4 regions of the Citrobacter sp. Cm046 genome follow, and region 4 is predicted to be linked to each of the others. Evidence: predicted binding sites of a transcription regulator. Region 4 holds the regulator's gene; each other region holds the start of a gene.
The links. The regulator PurR, encoded in region 4, represses purine synthesis genes. The targets are predictions, from matches to a motif close to CANGCAAACGTTTGCNTG.
Positions count from the first base shown of each region.

Region 1: cvpA (colicin V production protein) is a predicted target of PurR. The motif match lies at 2,090-2,107, and genes of this name have one in related genera.
Region 2: gltS (sodium/glutamate symporter) is a predicted target of PurR. The motif match lies at 1,792-1,809, and genes of this name have one in related genera.
Region 3: glyA (serine hydroxymethyltransferase) is a predicted target of PurR. The motif match lies at 2,429-2,446, and genes of this name have one in related genera.

Region 1 is NZ_JAOWGP010000043.1:276,752-280,629, reverse strand. Features, by position in the region: gene folC (bifunctional tetrahydrofolate synthase/dihydrofolate synthase) at 1-1,235, shown strand, start outside; gene dedD (cell division protein DedD) at 1,225-1,893, shown strand; gene cvpA (colicin V production protein) at 2,163-2,651, shown strand; gene purF (amidophosphoribosyltransferase) at 2,687-3,878, shown strand, end outside.
Region 2 is NZ_JAOWGP010000030.1:270,551-274,428, reverse strand. Features, by position in the region: gene OGX98_RS02980 (AsmA family protein) at 1-227, opposite strand, end outside; gene xanP (xanthine/proton symporter XanP) at 349-1,740, opposite strand; gene gltS (sodium/glutamate symporter) at 1,966-3,171, shown strand; gene recG (ATP-dependent DNA helicase RecG) at 3,220-3,878, opposite strand, start outside.
Region 3 is NZ_JAOWGP010000035.1:40,421-44,298, reverse strand. Features, by position in the region: gene OGX98_RS06375 (ROK family transcriptional regulator) at 1-623, shown strand, start outside; partial or broken gene OGX98_RS06370 (hypothetical protein) at 587-908, opposite strand; gene glyA (serine hydroxymethyltransferase) at 1,059-2,312, opposite strand; gene hmpA (NO-inducible flavohemoprotein) at 2,639-3,829, shown strand.
Region 4 is NZ_JAOWGP010000037.1:9,276-13,153, forward strand. Features, by position in the region: gene sodB (superoxide dismutase [Fe]) at 1-115, shown strand, start outside; gene OGX98_RS08790 (MFS transporter) at 156-1,325, opposite strand; gene cydH (cytochrome bd-I accessory subunit CydH) at 1,503-1,592, opposite strand; gene purR (HTH-type transcriptional repressor PurR) at 1,890-2,915, shown strand; gene punR (DNA-binding transcriptional activator PunR) at 2,921-3,844, opposite strand.

The DNA.
Region 1 (3,878 bases), on a different contig from region 4:
CCCTGGCGTCGTGGCTTTCTTATCTGGAAAACCTGCACAGTAAAACCATCGATTTGGGCCTTGAGCGTGTCAGCCAGGTTGCGGCGCGGCTGGGTATTCTTAAACCGGCTCCATTCATCTTCACGGTGGCGGGAACCAACGGTAAGGGTACAACCTGCCGCACGCTGGAGTCCGTACTGACGGCAGCCGGATATAAAGTCGGTGTGTACAGCTCTCCCCATCTGGTGCGCTACACAGAACGTGTTCGTGTGCAGGGAAATGAGTTACCGGAAGCGGCCCACACAGCCTCATTTGCTGAGATTGAAGCCGCACGCGGTGACATTTCCCTGACCTATTTTGAATATGGCACGCTGTCGGCGCTGTGGCTGTTCAAACAGGCACAGCTTGATGTGGTGATTCTGGAGGTTGGCCTGGGTGGGCGTCTGGATGCCACGAATATTGTCGATGCTGATGTCGCGGTGGTTACCAGTATTGCGCTCGACCATACTGACTGGCTGGGACCTGATCGTGAAAGTATTGGTCGTGAGAAGGCCGGCATTTTCCGTGCCGAAAAACCGGCTATTGTTGGCGAACCTGAAATGCCTTACACCATTGCAGATGTCGCGCAAGAGACCGGAGCGAATTTGCAACGATATGGCGTGGACTGGCGCTATGCTGTAACGGACAATGACTGGTCCTTTACGGACTGTCACGGTACGCTGGCGCACCTGCCGTTACCACAGGTTCCACAACCAAATGCCGCAACTGCACTGGCTGCCCTGCGGACAAGTGGACTTAATGTGAGCGAGCAGGCGATTCGTGAAGGTATCGAGTTGGCTATTTTGCCGGGACGCTTCCAGATTGTGAGCGAGTCGCCACGTGTTATTTTTGATGTCGCCCATAATCCTCATGCGGCGGAATATCTGACCGGGTGTCTGAAAAAGTTAGTGAAAAACGGGCGCGTACTGGCGGTTATCGGTATGCTACATGATAAAGATATTGCAGGTACGCTGGCCTGGTTGAAAAGCGTGGTTGACGCCTGGTATTGTGCTCCCCTGGAAGGTCCGCGGGGCGCGACAGCAGAACAACTGCTGGAGCATTTGGGCAAAGGCGAAGCCTATGGCAGCGTTGCTCAGGCATGGCATGCTGCGCTGGCAGATGCAAAACCAGAAGATACCGTGTTGGTGTGTGGATCGTTTCACACTGTCGCACATGTCATGGAAGTGATAGACGTGGGGAGAAGCGGTGGCGAGTAAGTTTCAGAATCGATTAGTTGGCACAATTGTGCTGGTGGCGCTTGGGGTGATTGTGCTTCCCGGGTTGCTTGACGGGCAAAAAAAACATTATCAGGATGAGTTTGCGGCGATCCCTCTGGTGCCTAAACCTGGCGATCGCGATGAGCCAGACATGATGCCTGCGGCAACGCAGGCGCTGCCGACGCAACCGCCAGAAGGCGCGGCAGAAGAGGTGCGTGCAGGTGATGCTGCTGCGCCGTCACTGGATCCGTCACGCCTGACTGCGGCAAACAGTGCGGAGTTTGATCCCATACCTGCGCCTGTCGAACAGCCGAAACCAAAACCGAAGCCGCAACCACAGCCTGTTGCACCCGCACCTGCACCTGCACCTGCGCCAACGCCTAAACCGGCAGTTGCGGAGACTCCGACCCCAACCGGGAAAGCGTACGTCGTGCAACTCGGTGCGCTGAAAAACGCCGATAAGGTCAATGAGATCGTTGGTAAACTTCGGGGAGCTGGCTTCCGGGTATATACTTCCCCGTCAACGCCAGTACAGGGTAAAATAACCCGCATTCTTGTCGGGCCTGACGCCTCCAGAGATAAGCTGAAAAACTCGCTCGGCGAACTGCAAAAGATCTCCGGTTTGAGTGGGGTCGTGATGGGTTACACCCCGAACTAAACCGTGGTGCCAGCATCGCTATCCTGCACGGGATTGTGCCTGATGGCGGTGTGCTGGCAGGCTTACAGTGTTGCTGTGTTGTGAGCCGGATAAGGTGCTTGCACCGCCATCCGGCAGTGCCCGAAGAGGCAAAAAGTTCGATGGCGTTGATGATTTTTTCAGCGCCATTTTTATTTACGCGTGGAAAGGAAATCCCTACGCAAACGTTTTCTTTTTCTGTTAGAATGCGCCCCGAACAGGACGACAGGGCGTAAAATCGTGGGACACTTATGGTCTGGATTGATTACGCCATTATCGCGGTGATTGGTTTTTCCTGTCTGGTTAGCCTGATCCGTGGCTTTGTTCGTGAAGCATTATCGTTGGTGACTTGGGGTTGTGCTTTCTTTGTCGCCAGCCATTACTACACTTACCTGTCTGTCTGGTTTACGGGCTTTGAAGACGAACTGGTTCGAAATGGGATTGCTATCGCGATACTGTTTATCGCGACACTTATCGTCGGCGCTATCGTTAATTTTGTGATAGGCCAACTGGTGGAGAAAACAGGCCTGTCGGGTACCGACAGGGTGTTGGGGATCTGCTTTGGTGCTCTGCGAGGAGCGTTGATCGTCGCCGCCATTCTGTTTTTTCTCGATACGTTTACCGGTGTGTCGAAAAGTGAAGACTGGAGCAAGTCACAGTTGATCCCGCAGTTCAGTTTCATCATCAGATGGTTTTTTGACTATCTGCAAAGCTCGTCAAGTTTCTTGCCCAGACCCTAACGGTTCTGAGATGTGGCTTAACGAGGAAAAGACGTATGTGCGGTATTGTCGGTATCGCCGGTGTTATGCCGGTAAACCAGTCGATTTATGACGCGTTAACGGTGCTCCAGCATCGTGGTCAGGATGCCGCTGGCATCATCACCATTGATGCCAACAACTGCTTCCGTTTGCGAAAGGCAAACGGAATGGTGAGCGACATTTTTGAAGCTCGCCATATGCAGCGTTTGCAGGGCAATATGGGCATTGGCCATGTGCGTTACCCAACGGCTGGCAGCTCCAGCGCCTCCGAAGCTCAACCTTTTTACGTCAACTCACCATATGGCATTACGCTTGCCCACAATGGCAACCTGACCAATGCGCATGAGCTGCGTAAAAAGCTGTTTGAAGAAAAGCGTCGCCACATCAACACCACTTCAGATTCTGAAATTCTGCTGAATATTTTCGCCAGCGAGCTGGATAACTTCCGTCACTATCCGCTGGAAGCCGATAATATTTTTGCGGCTATCGCCGCAACTAACCGCCAGATCCGCGGCGCATATGCCTGCGTGGCGATGATTATCGGTCACGGGATGGTCGCTTTCCGCGATCCTAACGGTATTCGCCCACTGGTGCTTGGCAAACGCGATATTGGCGATGGTCGTACCGAATACATGGTTGCCTCCGAAAGCGTGGCGCTGGATACGCTTGGTTTTGAATTCCTGCGTGACGTTGCACCTGGCGAAGCGGTGTATATCACTGAAAAAGGCCAGTTGTTTACCCGTCAGTGTGCGGATAATCCGGTCAGTAATCCGTGTCTGTTCGAATACGTCTACTTTGCGCGTCCTGATTCTTTCATCGACAAAATTTCCGTCTACAGCGCCCGTGTGAATATGGGGACTAAGCTTGGCGAAAAAATTGCCCGCGAGTGGGAAGATCTGGATATTGACGTCGTCATCCCGATTCCGGAAACCTCTTGTGACATCGCGCTGGAAATAGCCCGTATTCTTGGCAAACCGTATCGCCAGGGTTTTGTGAAAAACCGCTATGTGGGGCGCACTTTTATCATGCCGGGTCAGCAGTTGCGCCGTAAATCTGTACGCCGTAAGCTGAATGCTAACCGTGCTGAATTCCGTGATAAGAACGTGTTGCTGGTGGATGATTCTATCGTGCGCGGCACCACCTCAGAACAGATTATCGAGATGGCGCGTGAAGCCGGGGCGAAGAAGGTGTACCTGGCCTCTGCCGCAC
Region 2 (3,878 bases), on a different contig from region 4:
GAAGGCTGCCCGTCCCGGCCAAAGGTGACGTTTTCCAACAGAATGTGGGAGGGTGCGGAAAACCGGTGATCGATGGCATCAAAAGTCAGGTGGTAGCTGCTATTCTCCGATACCCAGGCGCTGACATGCTCTGCGCCCCAGCGGGTTTGCAGTAGAAAATAAAGGCCGAGGATCACCACTGCAAAAGCGATCAGCACGTAAAGAAGCAGCTTTCCAATAAATTTCATGGTCTTCCATCCCGCGAAGTGCACATAGTCAAGTTATGCACGATTTATGCGCAATGCTCAAGGCGGGAATGGTGAAAGAGCGTTACAGCGGCGTTGATTCTGAATCAACGCCGCACTTCGCTTAGGCTTTCTCTGGCGGGAAAATCAGGTTCAGGACGATAGCGGTAATACCGCCAGCGGCAATGCCGGAGGAGAGTAAGTTTTTCACCCAGTCAGGAGCAAACTGCAGGATCAGCGGCTGCTGGGAGACGCCAAGACCGACAGCCAGCGACAACGCGATAATCAGAATGGCGCGGCGATTCAACGGCTCGCGTGAAACAATGCGTACCCCGGATGCTGCAATGGTACCAAACATGACCAGCGTAGCGCCGCCCAAAACGGGTTCTGGAATGTGCTGCACAAAACCACTTACCGCCGGGAACAGGCCCAGTGCGATCAGCATCAGCGCGACTACAAAGCCGACATAGCGGCTGGCGACGCCGGTTAACTGGATGACCCCGTTGTTCTGCCCAAAGCAGGAGTTCGGGAAGGTGTTGAATACGGCGGAGACAAATGAGTTCAGACCGTTAGCCAATACGCCACCTTTCAGACGCTTCATATACAGCGGGCCGGAGACGGGTTGTTCGGAGACATCGGACGTGGCCGTAATATCACCGATGGTTTCCAGCGAAGTGATCATAAAGACCAGCATCAGCGGCAGCAGTAGGTTCCAGTCGATACCCAGACCATAGTACAGCGGTGTTGGCACCATGATGAGGTCCTGGCTTACCGGTGCGGTATTTTGCGGCAGCATGTCCATAAACCAGGCCAGCAGGTAGCCCGCGGCCATCGCAATTACCAGTGACGCAACGCGCAGGTATGGGTTGCGCTGGCGATTCAGAATGATAATGAGTGCCAGTACGACACCTGCCAGCATCAAATTCTTCGGTGCGCCAAAGGTGTTATCACTCATCGCCGCGTAGCCGCCACCAATCGATGTCAGGCCGACCTGAATCAGCGACAAGCCGATGATCATCACCACCACGCCGGAGACCAGCGGGGTAATAATACGGCGCGCCAGATGCAGTACACGAGAAATAACCATTTCAGTGCAGCTTGCCAGCATTAACGTGCCAAACAGCGCTGCCATCATAGTAGGGACATCGGCACCACCGGTTTTCAGCGCCGTGCCGCCCATAATCAGCGGCGCAACAAAGTTAAAGCTGGTGCCCTGAATGGATAACAGCCCCGAGCCAACTGGCCCCCAGGCTTTAATCTGAATGATGGAAGCTACGCCAGATGCGAACAGCGACATACTGATAATGTGTTGAGTATCCTGAGCCGGTAAACCGAGCGCCTGGCAGATGAGCAGGGCAGGCGTGATAACCGCGACGAACATCGCCAGCAGGTGCTGACAGGCGGCAAACAGGGTCTGGGCTAGCGGAGGGCGATCTTCAAGACGGTAAATCAGTTCACTGTTGTGAGTCTGCGCAACCGGTTGCGCATTTGCTGACTCTACGGCGTTAACGGACATCAGAGGCAATCCCATGGTGGAAAAGCGGTGATTTTATCTGACCAGGGCGTAAAAGCAAACGTTTGCCAGTAACTATTGCTAATATTTAAAACGGATAAACAAACATTTTTATATAACTTTTCATCATTTTCTGCTTAAAATCCACCCCGATAACTCATTAAGAGCTAAAAATCGATCTGGAATGCATCGTGCGTGACTGTGCTAAACGCACTAATGGAGCTGTATATGTTTTACCTCGATACTTTATCAACACTGGTTGCTGCAACCCTGGTGTTGCTGCTGGGGCGCAAGCTCGTCCAGTCTGTTCCCTTCCTGAAGAAATACACCATTCCCGAACCTGTAGCGGGTGGATTGCTGGTGGCGATCGCGCTGTTGGTACTGAAAAAAAGTATGGGCTGGGAAGTCAATTTTGATATGACGCTGCGCGATCCGCTGATGCTGGCGTTCTTTGCGACTATCGGCCTGAACGCCAATATCGCCAGCCTGCGAGCCGGTGGGCGCGTGGTGGGAATATTTCTGATTGTGGTGGTAGGTTTGCTATTGATGCAGAACGCCATTGGTATTGGGATGGCAAGTCTGCTCGGCCTTGACCCGCTGATGGGGCTGATTGCCGGTTCGATAACGCTCTCTGGCGGCCACGGCACAGGAGCTGCGTGGAGCAAACTGTTTATTGAACGCTATGGTTTCACCAATGCCACCGAAGTGGCGATGGCGTGCGCAACGTTTGGCCTGGTGTTGGGCGGACTGATTGGTGGTCCGGTGGCGCGCTATCTGGTAAAGCACTCCACGACGCCGGACGGTATGCCGGACGATCAGGCGGTTCCGACCGCGTTTGAAAAACCGGATGTCGGGCGCATAATCACCTCTCTGGTGCTGATTGAAACCATCGCGCTGATTGCTATCTGTCTGACGGTCGGAAAAATCGTTGCGCAATTGCTGGTGGGAACGATACTGGAACTTCCGACTTTTGTTTGCGTGCTGTTTGTGGGGGTGATCCTCAGCAATGGCCTGGCGTTAATGGGCTTTTATCGGGTATTTGAGCGTGCGGTTTCGGTGTTGGGTAACGTTAGCCTGTCGCTATTCCTCGCGATGGCGTTGATGAGCCTGAAACTGTGGGAGCTGGCTTCACTGGCACTGCCGATGCTGGCTATCCTCGTTGTACAGACCATTTTCATGGCGCTGTACGCTGTATTCGTGACCTGGCGCATGATGGGTAAGAACTATGATGCAGCGGTGCTGGCGGCAGGACACTGTGGTTTTGGTCTTGGCGCGACGCCGACGGCGATTGCCAATATGCAGGCAATTACTGAGCGTTTTGGTCCGTCGCATATGGCATTTTTGGTGGTGCCAATGGTGGGGGCGTTCTTTATCGATATTGTCAACGCGCTGGTGATTAAGCTGTATCTACTGTTGCCGATTTTTGCGCAATAAAGGCTGTGCGGCGGTGTGATAACCGCCGCCGCTATTGATCTTGATCTGTTATGCGTTGGAGTAGCGCTCTGTTTCCGGCATCCAGCGCTCTATCAGCGCCATCGCCTGTTGTGGATAACGTTCATGAATGTGACGGGCAATGCGCTGAACTTCCGGAATAATCGCCTGATCGCGCAGCAAATCCGCCACTTTGAATTCTGCAGTTCCGGTCTGACGCGTTCCTAACAATTCGCCCGGGCCGCGGATCTCCAAATCTTTTTGCGCAATAACGAATCCGTCGTTGCTGTCCCGCAACACTTGCAGACGCTTCTGAGCAGTTTTTGAAAGCGGCGATTTGTAGAGCAGCACACAGTGAGAGGCCACCGCGCCACGGCCTACGCGGCCACGAAGCTGGTGCAACTGGGCCAGGCCTAAGCGCTCCGGGTTTTCGATAATCATCAGGCTGGCGTTTGGCACGTCCACGCCAACTTCAATCACCGTGGTGGCGACCAGCAGATGCAGTTCACCCTGTTTGAAGGCGGCCATCACCGATTGTTTCTCTGCAGGTTTCATTCGCCCATGTACCAGGCCAATATTGAGTTCTGGCAGGGCGAGTTTAAGTTCTTCCCACGTGGCTTCCGCAGCCTGTGCTTCCAGTAAATCAGACTCTTCAATGAGCGTGCAGACCCAGTATGCCTGACGCCCTTCGTGAGTGCAGGCGTTACGCA
Region 3 (3,878 bases), on a different contig from region 4:
GTGTCATGCTGGCACTGGCTGAAAAGTGGCAGAATCCGGCAGCTAACGGCGACTTTTGTGTCATTAACGTCGATTACGGGATTGGTTCATCGTTCGTGATCAACGACAGTATCTGGCGTGGCAGTTTGTATGGCAGCGGCCAGATTGGTCATACCATCATTGATCCCGATGGGATTGCCTGTGACTGTGGGCGTTACGGTTGTCTGGAGACAGTGGCATCTCTTAGTGCACTGAAAAAACAGGCCAGAGTGTGGATGAAATCTCAACCGGCACCCCATTATGATCCGGAAACACTGACTACCGATCAACTAATTGATGCCTGGAAACACGGAGATGTGCGTATTCAGGCCTGGGCCGAACACGCAGCCAGTGCAATTGGACTGAGTCTGTATAACTTTCTGAATATATTGAATATTAATCAAATATGGCTGTACGGCCGTAGCTGCGCCTTTGGTGATAGTTGGTTACATACTCTGGTACAGCAAACCGGATTTAATCCGTTCGACCACGGCGATAATCCGCGTGCCAGAGCAACACAGATAAGCTTCGGTCAACTTAACCGCGCTCAGCAATTGATGGGAATTGGTTATCTGTATGTGGAATCACAGCTTAGCGAGCTGTAGTCATTACCCGTCATAGTCACTGCCAAACATCCCTGTACCGTAGCGATAAAATCCGCCAGCGCAGATTTTATCGCCGACTTTTGGCCTGAAAACCACCAGCTCGGTATTAAAATTATTCATATAACCGGGCATCAAAGCCTCTCCTGTACCGGCCAGGCTCATGATCACCTGAATATTCGTAGAGACCTGAACAATAATGGGCTGACTTTGTTGCTGTTTAAACCACGCCTTCACAGCTATCGCTAACGAGCCGGAACAGGGCGGAGCAATACTGACATAACTCAAAAATCAGGGGCGTAAAATGCAATTACTGAGGCAGTGGATTCAGGCAGAAAAAAAGCCGCAGATAGCGGCTTTATTAGATGAGTCAGTGACGCTTAAATCGATATAACTACCGGATGTGATGTTAAACCACCATCCGGCAATAAAAATGACTTACGCGTAAACAGGGAAGCGTGCGCAGATATCCAGGACTTTCGCTTTGACGCGCTCGATTACAGCTTCATCATTGATGTTGTCCAGAACATCGCACATCCAGCCAGCCAGCTCTTTCACTTCGGCTTCTTTGAAACCACGACGGGTCACAGCCGGGGAACCGATACGAATACCGGAAGTGACGAACGGGCTCTTCGGATCGTTCGGTACGCTGTTTTTGTTAACGGTGATGTTAGCACGGCCCAGCGCAGCGTCAGCTTCTTTACCGGTCAGGTTTTTATCAACCAGATCCAGCAGGAACAGGTGGTTCTCAGTACCGCCAGAAACCACTTTGTAACCACGGTTCAGGAATACTTCCACCATCGCTTTAGCATTTTTCGCAACCTGCTGCTGGTAGACTTTGAACTCTGGCTCCATCGCTTCTTTCAGTGCCACCGCTTTCGCCGCGATAACGTGCATCAGTGGGCCGCCCTGCGCGCTAGGGAATACAGCAGAGTTCAGTTTTTTGTACAGCTCTTCGCTACCGTCTTTTGCCAGGATCAGGCCGCCGCGCGGACCCGCCAGGGTTTTGTGGGTAGTGGTGGTAACAACATGAGCATGCGGAACCGGGTTCGGGTACACGCCCGCGGCAATCAGACCGGCAACGTGCGCCATGTCGACGAACAGGTATGCGCCAATGCTGTCGGCGATTTCACGCATTTTTGCCCAATCAACCACTCCGGAGTAAGCAGAGAAGCCACCGATAATCATCTTCGGTTTGTGCTCCTGAGCCTGCTTCGCCATGTCTTCGTAGTCAATCTTGCCGGATTCATCGATACCGTAAGGGACGATGTTGTACAGTTTACCTGAGAAGTTTACCGGGGAACCGTGAGTCAGGTGACCGCCTTGCGCCAGGTTCATACCCAGAACGGTATCACCCGGTTGCAGCAGAGCAGTGTAGACAGCGAAGTTAGCCTGAGAACCGGAGTGCGGCTGGACGTTAGCGTAGTCTGCGCCAAACAGCTCTTTGGCGCGATCAATCGCCAGTTGCTCAACGATATCAACGTATTCACAACCACCGTAGTAACGCTTGCCCGGATAACCTTCAGCGTATTTGTTGGTCAGCTGAGACCCCTGCGCCTGCATCACGCGCGGGCTGGTGTAGTTTTCGGAGGCGATCAGTTCGATGTGCTCTTCCTGACGTACTTTTTCCTGCTCCATAGCCTGCCACAGTTCGGCATCATAATCGGCAATGTTCATTTCACGCTTTAACATCCGCATCTCCTGACTCAGCTAACAATAGAATTTCGGCCTAAAAAGGCAGTCCCGTTGGACTTCGGCCAACAGTATAACCGAATCATTCTTCGATAACAGGTCTTGACAAAGGATTTTACGCAAACGATTACCTTCAGAGCACGCAAGGCTTTGGAGAACAAAGGTCTGCTTAATTTCAACGGATTTCTTTTCAGGTTTGTGATGCAGATTTTTCACGTTGTAACCATTACAACGCAAAGTTACAAAGAACCATTTACAATGCAGGGGTATTTTTTATAAGATGTATTTGACATACATCATTAAAGTCTCAGATAAAGGAAGACAGTATGCTTGACGCACAAACCATCGCTACAGTGAAAGCCACCATTCCCCTGCTGGTTGAGACAGGCCCGAAGCTGACCGCCCATTTCTACGATCGCATGTTTACGCATAACCCCGAACTCAAAGAAATTTTCAACATGAGTAACCAGCGTAATGGCGATCAACGTGAAGCATTATTTAACGCCATCGCCGCTTACGCCAGCAATATCGAAAACCTGGCGGCGTTGCTGCCTGCGGTTGAGAAAATAGCCCAGAAGCATACCAGCTTCCAGATTAAGCCCGAGCAGTACAACATCGTGGGCGGTCACCTGCTGGCAACGCTGGACGAAATGTTCAGTCCAGGTCAGGAAGTGCTGGATGCCTGGGGAAAAGCGTATGGCGTGCTGGCTAACGTCTTCATCAACCGCGAAGCACAGATTTACAGTGAAAACGCCAACAAAAATGGTGGCTGGGAAGGTACTCGTCCGTTCCGTATCGTGGCAAAAACCCCGCGTAGCGCGTTGATCACCAGCTTTGAGTTTGAGCCGGTCGATGGCGGTGCGGTGGCAGAATACCATCCGGGGCAATATCTGGGCGTCTGGCTGAAGCCGGAAGGTTTCCCGCATCAGGAAATTCGTCAGTACTCTCTGACCCGCAAACCGGATGGTAAAGGCTATCGTATTGCCGTTAAACGCGAAGACGGCGGCCAGGTTTCTACCTGGTTGCATAACCACGCGAATATCGGTGACATCGTTCATTTAGCCGCACCAGCGGGCGATTTTTTCATGGATGTGGCAACCGATACGCCAGTATCTCTGATTTCTGCGGGTGTTGGTCAGACGCCGATGCTGGCCATGCTGGATACGCTGGCAAAATCCGGGCACACCGCACAGGTTAACTGGTTCCACGCGGCAGAAAACGGCGATGTGCATGCTTTTGCCGATGAAGTAAGTGAACTGGGTAAAACGCTGCCGCGCTTTACCGCACATACCTGGTATCGTGAGCCGAACGAAGCGGATCGCGAAAAAGGTGGATATGACAGCGAAGGACTGATGGATTTAAACAAGATGGAAGGTGCAATCAGCGACCCGTCAATGCAGTTTTATCTGTGTGGTCCGGTTGGCTTTATGCAGTTTGCCGCGAAGCAACTGGTCGGTCTGGGCGTGAAGAACGAAAACATTCACTACGAATGTTTCGGTCCACATAAAGTGCTGTAGTTCGTTATAAAGCAGGCCTGATGGCGCTACGCCTGTCAGGCCTGCTAAG
Region 4 (3,878 bases):
TGACGTCTGGGAACACGCCTACTACATCGACTATCGCAATGCACGTCCTGGCTACCTGGAGCATTTCTGGGCGCTGGTAAACTGGGAGTTTGTTGCGAAAAACTTCGCAGCATAAAAATGACAACGCAGAAGGGATCCCCTTCTGCGTTTTAGTGTCAATTTGCAGTCGGGCACGCTTCCTGAGGCTGTTTTTTCGCTGAGATGAAGACCAGCAGCAAAGCCAGCCCCGCCACAATCGCCCCCATCACCGGCACAAAGCTATAACCTAACCCACCGGATATCACTGCGCCACCAGCCGCAGCCCCGAGGGCATTGCCCAGATTAAATGCCCCAATATTAACCGATGAAGATAATCCTGGCGCTTCGCTGGCAACGCGCATCACGCGCATCTGCAAAGGCGGGACTACCGCAAACGTCGCCGCGCCCCAGACCACCATACTGATAGCCGCTCCCAGCTCATTACGCGCCAGAAATGGAATTGCCAGCATAATGACCATCAGCAGTAATAAAAAGCCTTTCAGCGTGCCGTTGACCGACTTGTCTGCCAGCCGACCACCAAGATAATTACCAATAGAGAAACCAACGCCAATTAACACCAACATCCCGGTGACAAATGCTGGTGTGGCATGGGTAATACTGTGCAGAACGGGTGAGATATAGGTATAAAGCGTAAACATCGCACCTGCTCCCAATACGGTGGTCAGTAGCGCCGAGACAACCTGCGGACGCATCAGCACCGCAAGTTCTTTACGCACTTCAGGACGCTCTCCTGCCCCGCCTTTAGGTAACGAGAAGAACAGACTGATCATCGCAATCACGCCCAGACCCGCAGTTGCCAAGAATGACATTCGCCAGCCGATGGTCTCGCCCAGCCAGGTTGCCGCAGGGACACCGCCAATATTGGCGATCGTTAGGCCCATAAACATGGTAGCAACCGCGCTGGCCTGCTTGTGTTTTGGCACCACGCTCGCCGCCACAACAGAACCAAGGCCAAAAAAAGCGCCGTGATTAAGACTGGTCAAAATACGTGAAAGCATGAGAGTGGTGTAATCCGGTGCAATTGCCGAAAGCACATTACCCAGTGTAAATATCGCCATCAGAAAAATAAGCGCATTACGGCGCGCACGATGAGAAAGCAACAATGTCATCAACGGAGCACCCACCATCACGCCAACCGCATATGCGCTGATTAACATTCCGGCAGCAGGAATCGAGACATCCACACCCCGGGCAATGACGGGTAATAATCCCATAGGAGAAAATTCGGTCGTGCCAATACCGAACGCACCAATCGCCAGTGCCAGTAACGGATAATTTATTTTCATACTTCGACTCCATAACGTCGAGCCGTGGCACGACACGTAATAAGAGCCAAAAGCATGACATTGATCGCAAAAATAATAAAGTTAACAAATTTGCAAAAGACTTTTGCAAATTCGCAAATAATAGAACGGGAAAAACGTGCTGAAGGGATGAGGGAGATTGCTCTCCCTCGGAGTAAATCAATGCAGTGCTGCGGTCAAACCACTTGCTACAATCAGGCCCAGAACAATAATGGTGGTGACTAACGAAAATTTCAGATCGGTGCTCATCAAGTTTTCTCCTTTTTATTCCCACACAAAAAGTGATATTGCGCATTTTTGCATACTTGAACGCAAAAATCTCTCACGATTTATATTGATAAATGCTTTTAACTCTTCCCCTTTTCGTTAAGATCAGACAAAATTCCACGCTTACTTGATTAGCGTACCGGCCATTGACCCCTTCCTGACGTTCCGTGTCGTTTTCCCGGCGTGCCGCAACTCTGACGTTGCGTTAAGGGTGTGTAAAGGCAAACGTTTACCTGGAGTATTCTCAGGAGCTTAGGATATGGTCTGGAGTGAGATGTAATGGCAACAATTAAAGATGTAGCGAAGCGAGCAAACGTTTCCACTACAACCGTATCACATGTAATTAACAAGACGCGCTTTGTCGCGGAAGAAACGCGTAATGCAGTCTGGGCAGCCATTAAAGAGTTGCACTACTCTCCCAGCGCAGTTGCGCGCAGCCTGAAGGTGAATCACACCAAGTCGATCGGCTTGTTGGCGACCAGCAGCGAAGCCGCCTATTTCGCGGAAATTATCGAAGCCGTTGAGAAAAATTGTTTCCAGAAAGGCTACACGCTGATTCTGGGTAACGCATGGAATAGCCTCGAAAAGCAGCAGGCATATCTCTCAATGATGGCGCAAAAGCGCGTCGATGGCTTACTGGTAATGTGTTCTGAGTATCCGGAATCACTGCTTTCCATGCTCGAAGAGTATCGCCATATTCCGATGGTCGTCATGGACTGGGGCGAAGCGAAAGCCGACTTTACCGACACGGTCATTGATAACGCTTTCGAAGGCGGTTATATGGCGGGTCGATATCTGGTAGAACGCGGCCACCGCGAGATTGGCGTGATCCCAGGCCCTATGGAGCGCAACACCGGCGCCGGACGCCTGGCAGGATTTATGAAAGCGATGGAAGAAGCGCTGATTAAAGTACCTGAAAACTGGATCGTACAGGGCGATTTTGAACCAGAATCCGGATATCGCGCCATGCAGCAAATCCTCTCCCAGTCGCATCGTCCGACTGCCGTCTTCTGCGGTGGCGATATCATGGCGATGGGTGCTCTTTGCGCCGCTGACGAGATGGGTTTGCGTGTACCGCAGGATGTGTCGTTGATCGGTTATGACAACGTGCGCAACGCCCGCTTCTTCACGCCAGCGTTGACCACGATTCACCAGCCGAAAGATTCGTTAGGTGAGACTGCCTTCAATATGCTGTTAGACCGTATCGTAAACAAGCGCGAAGAGTCGCAATCTATTGAGGTCCACCCTCGACTGGTGGAGCGTCGCTCCGTTGCCGACGGCCCATTCCGCGATTACCGTCGTTAAACCTGTTATACGGGAGCCTGTTCCGGCTCCCGTAGCCACTCTTTATTCAGCGTTTCGCTATCTCCCAGGTAGTCCAGCAACCAGAGCAGTGCTGGCGACGTATCATTTTGCTGCCAGGTCAGACAACATGCGGCATCAGGAAAAGGGTTTTCCAGCTGCAAAGCAACCCACTTACCGCTATCGATCCACGGTTTAGCAAAATGTGTTGGCACCATGCCCACACATAGCCCAGCCGATAAACAGGTAGCAGAGGATTCCCAGTCCGGTACCACGACACGTTTTTGGTTATCCAGCAGCCATGTGATTCGTTTCGGTAGCGTGCGCGAAGTATCTTCACGAACCAACGACGGCCAGTTGCGCAACGTGTCATCGCTTAATGGCCCGGGAATCGAAGCCAACGGGTGATGGCTCGCCACCACGCAACTCCAGCTCAGCATTCCCATATCACGAAACGTGTAACGTCCCCCCACCGGAATCGCCTGCGTTGCACCGATCGCCAGTTCGACGCGACCATCCGATAGCGCATCCCAGACACCGTTAAACACTTCCTGAAAAACCAGCAGTTCCACATCATCGAAGTGACGATAGAAATCCACAATCATCTGCCGGGTGCGTTCCGGTCGCACAATATTATCGACTGCAATCGCGAGCTGCCCTCGCCAGCCGTTGGCGATTTGCTGACATTGCTGGCGAGTGATCTGCATTTTTTTGATAACAGACCGACCTTCTTTTAAAAACCACGCCCCTGCGGGTGTTAGTTCCACATCCCGATGACGTCGCTCGAAAAGCGGAACTGCAAGCCACTCCTCCAGTTGACGAACGGTGTAGCTTACCGCCGAAGGTACACGGTGCAACTCCTGCGCAGCCGAACTAAAGCTGCCGTTACGCGCAACCGCATCAACGACTTCAAGTGAATATTCCGACCACATAGTCTGCCTACAAAAATTTTGAAATCAGTAAACA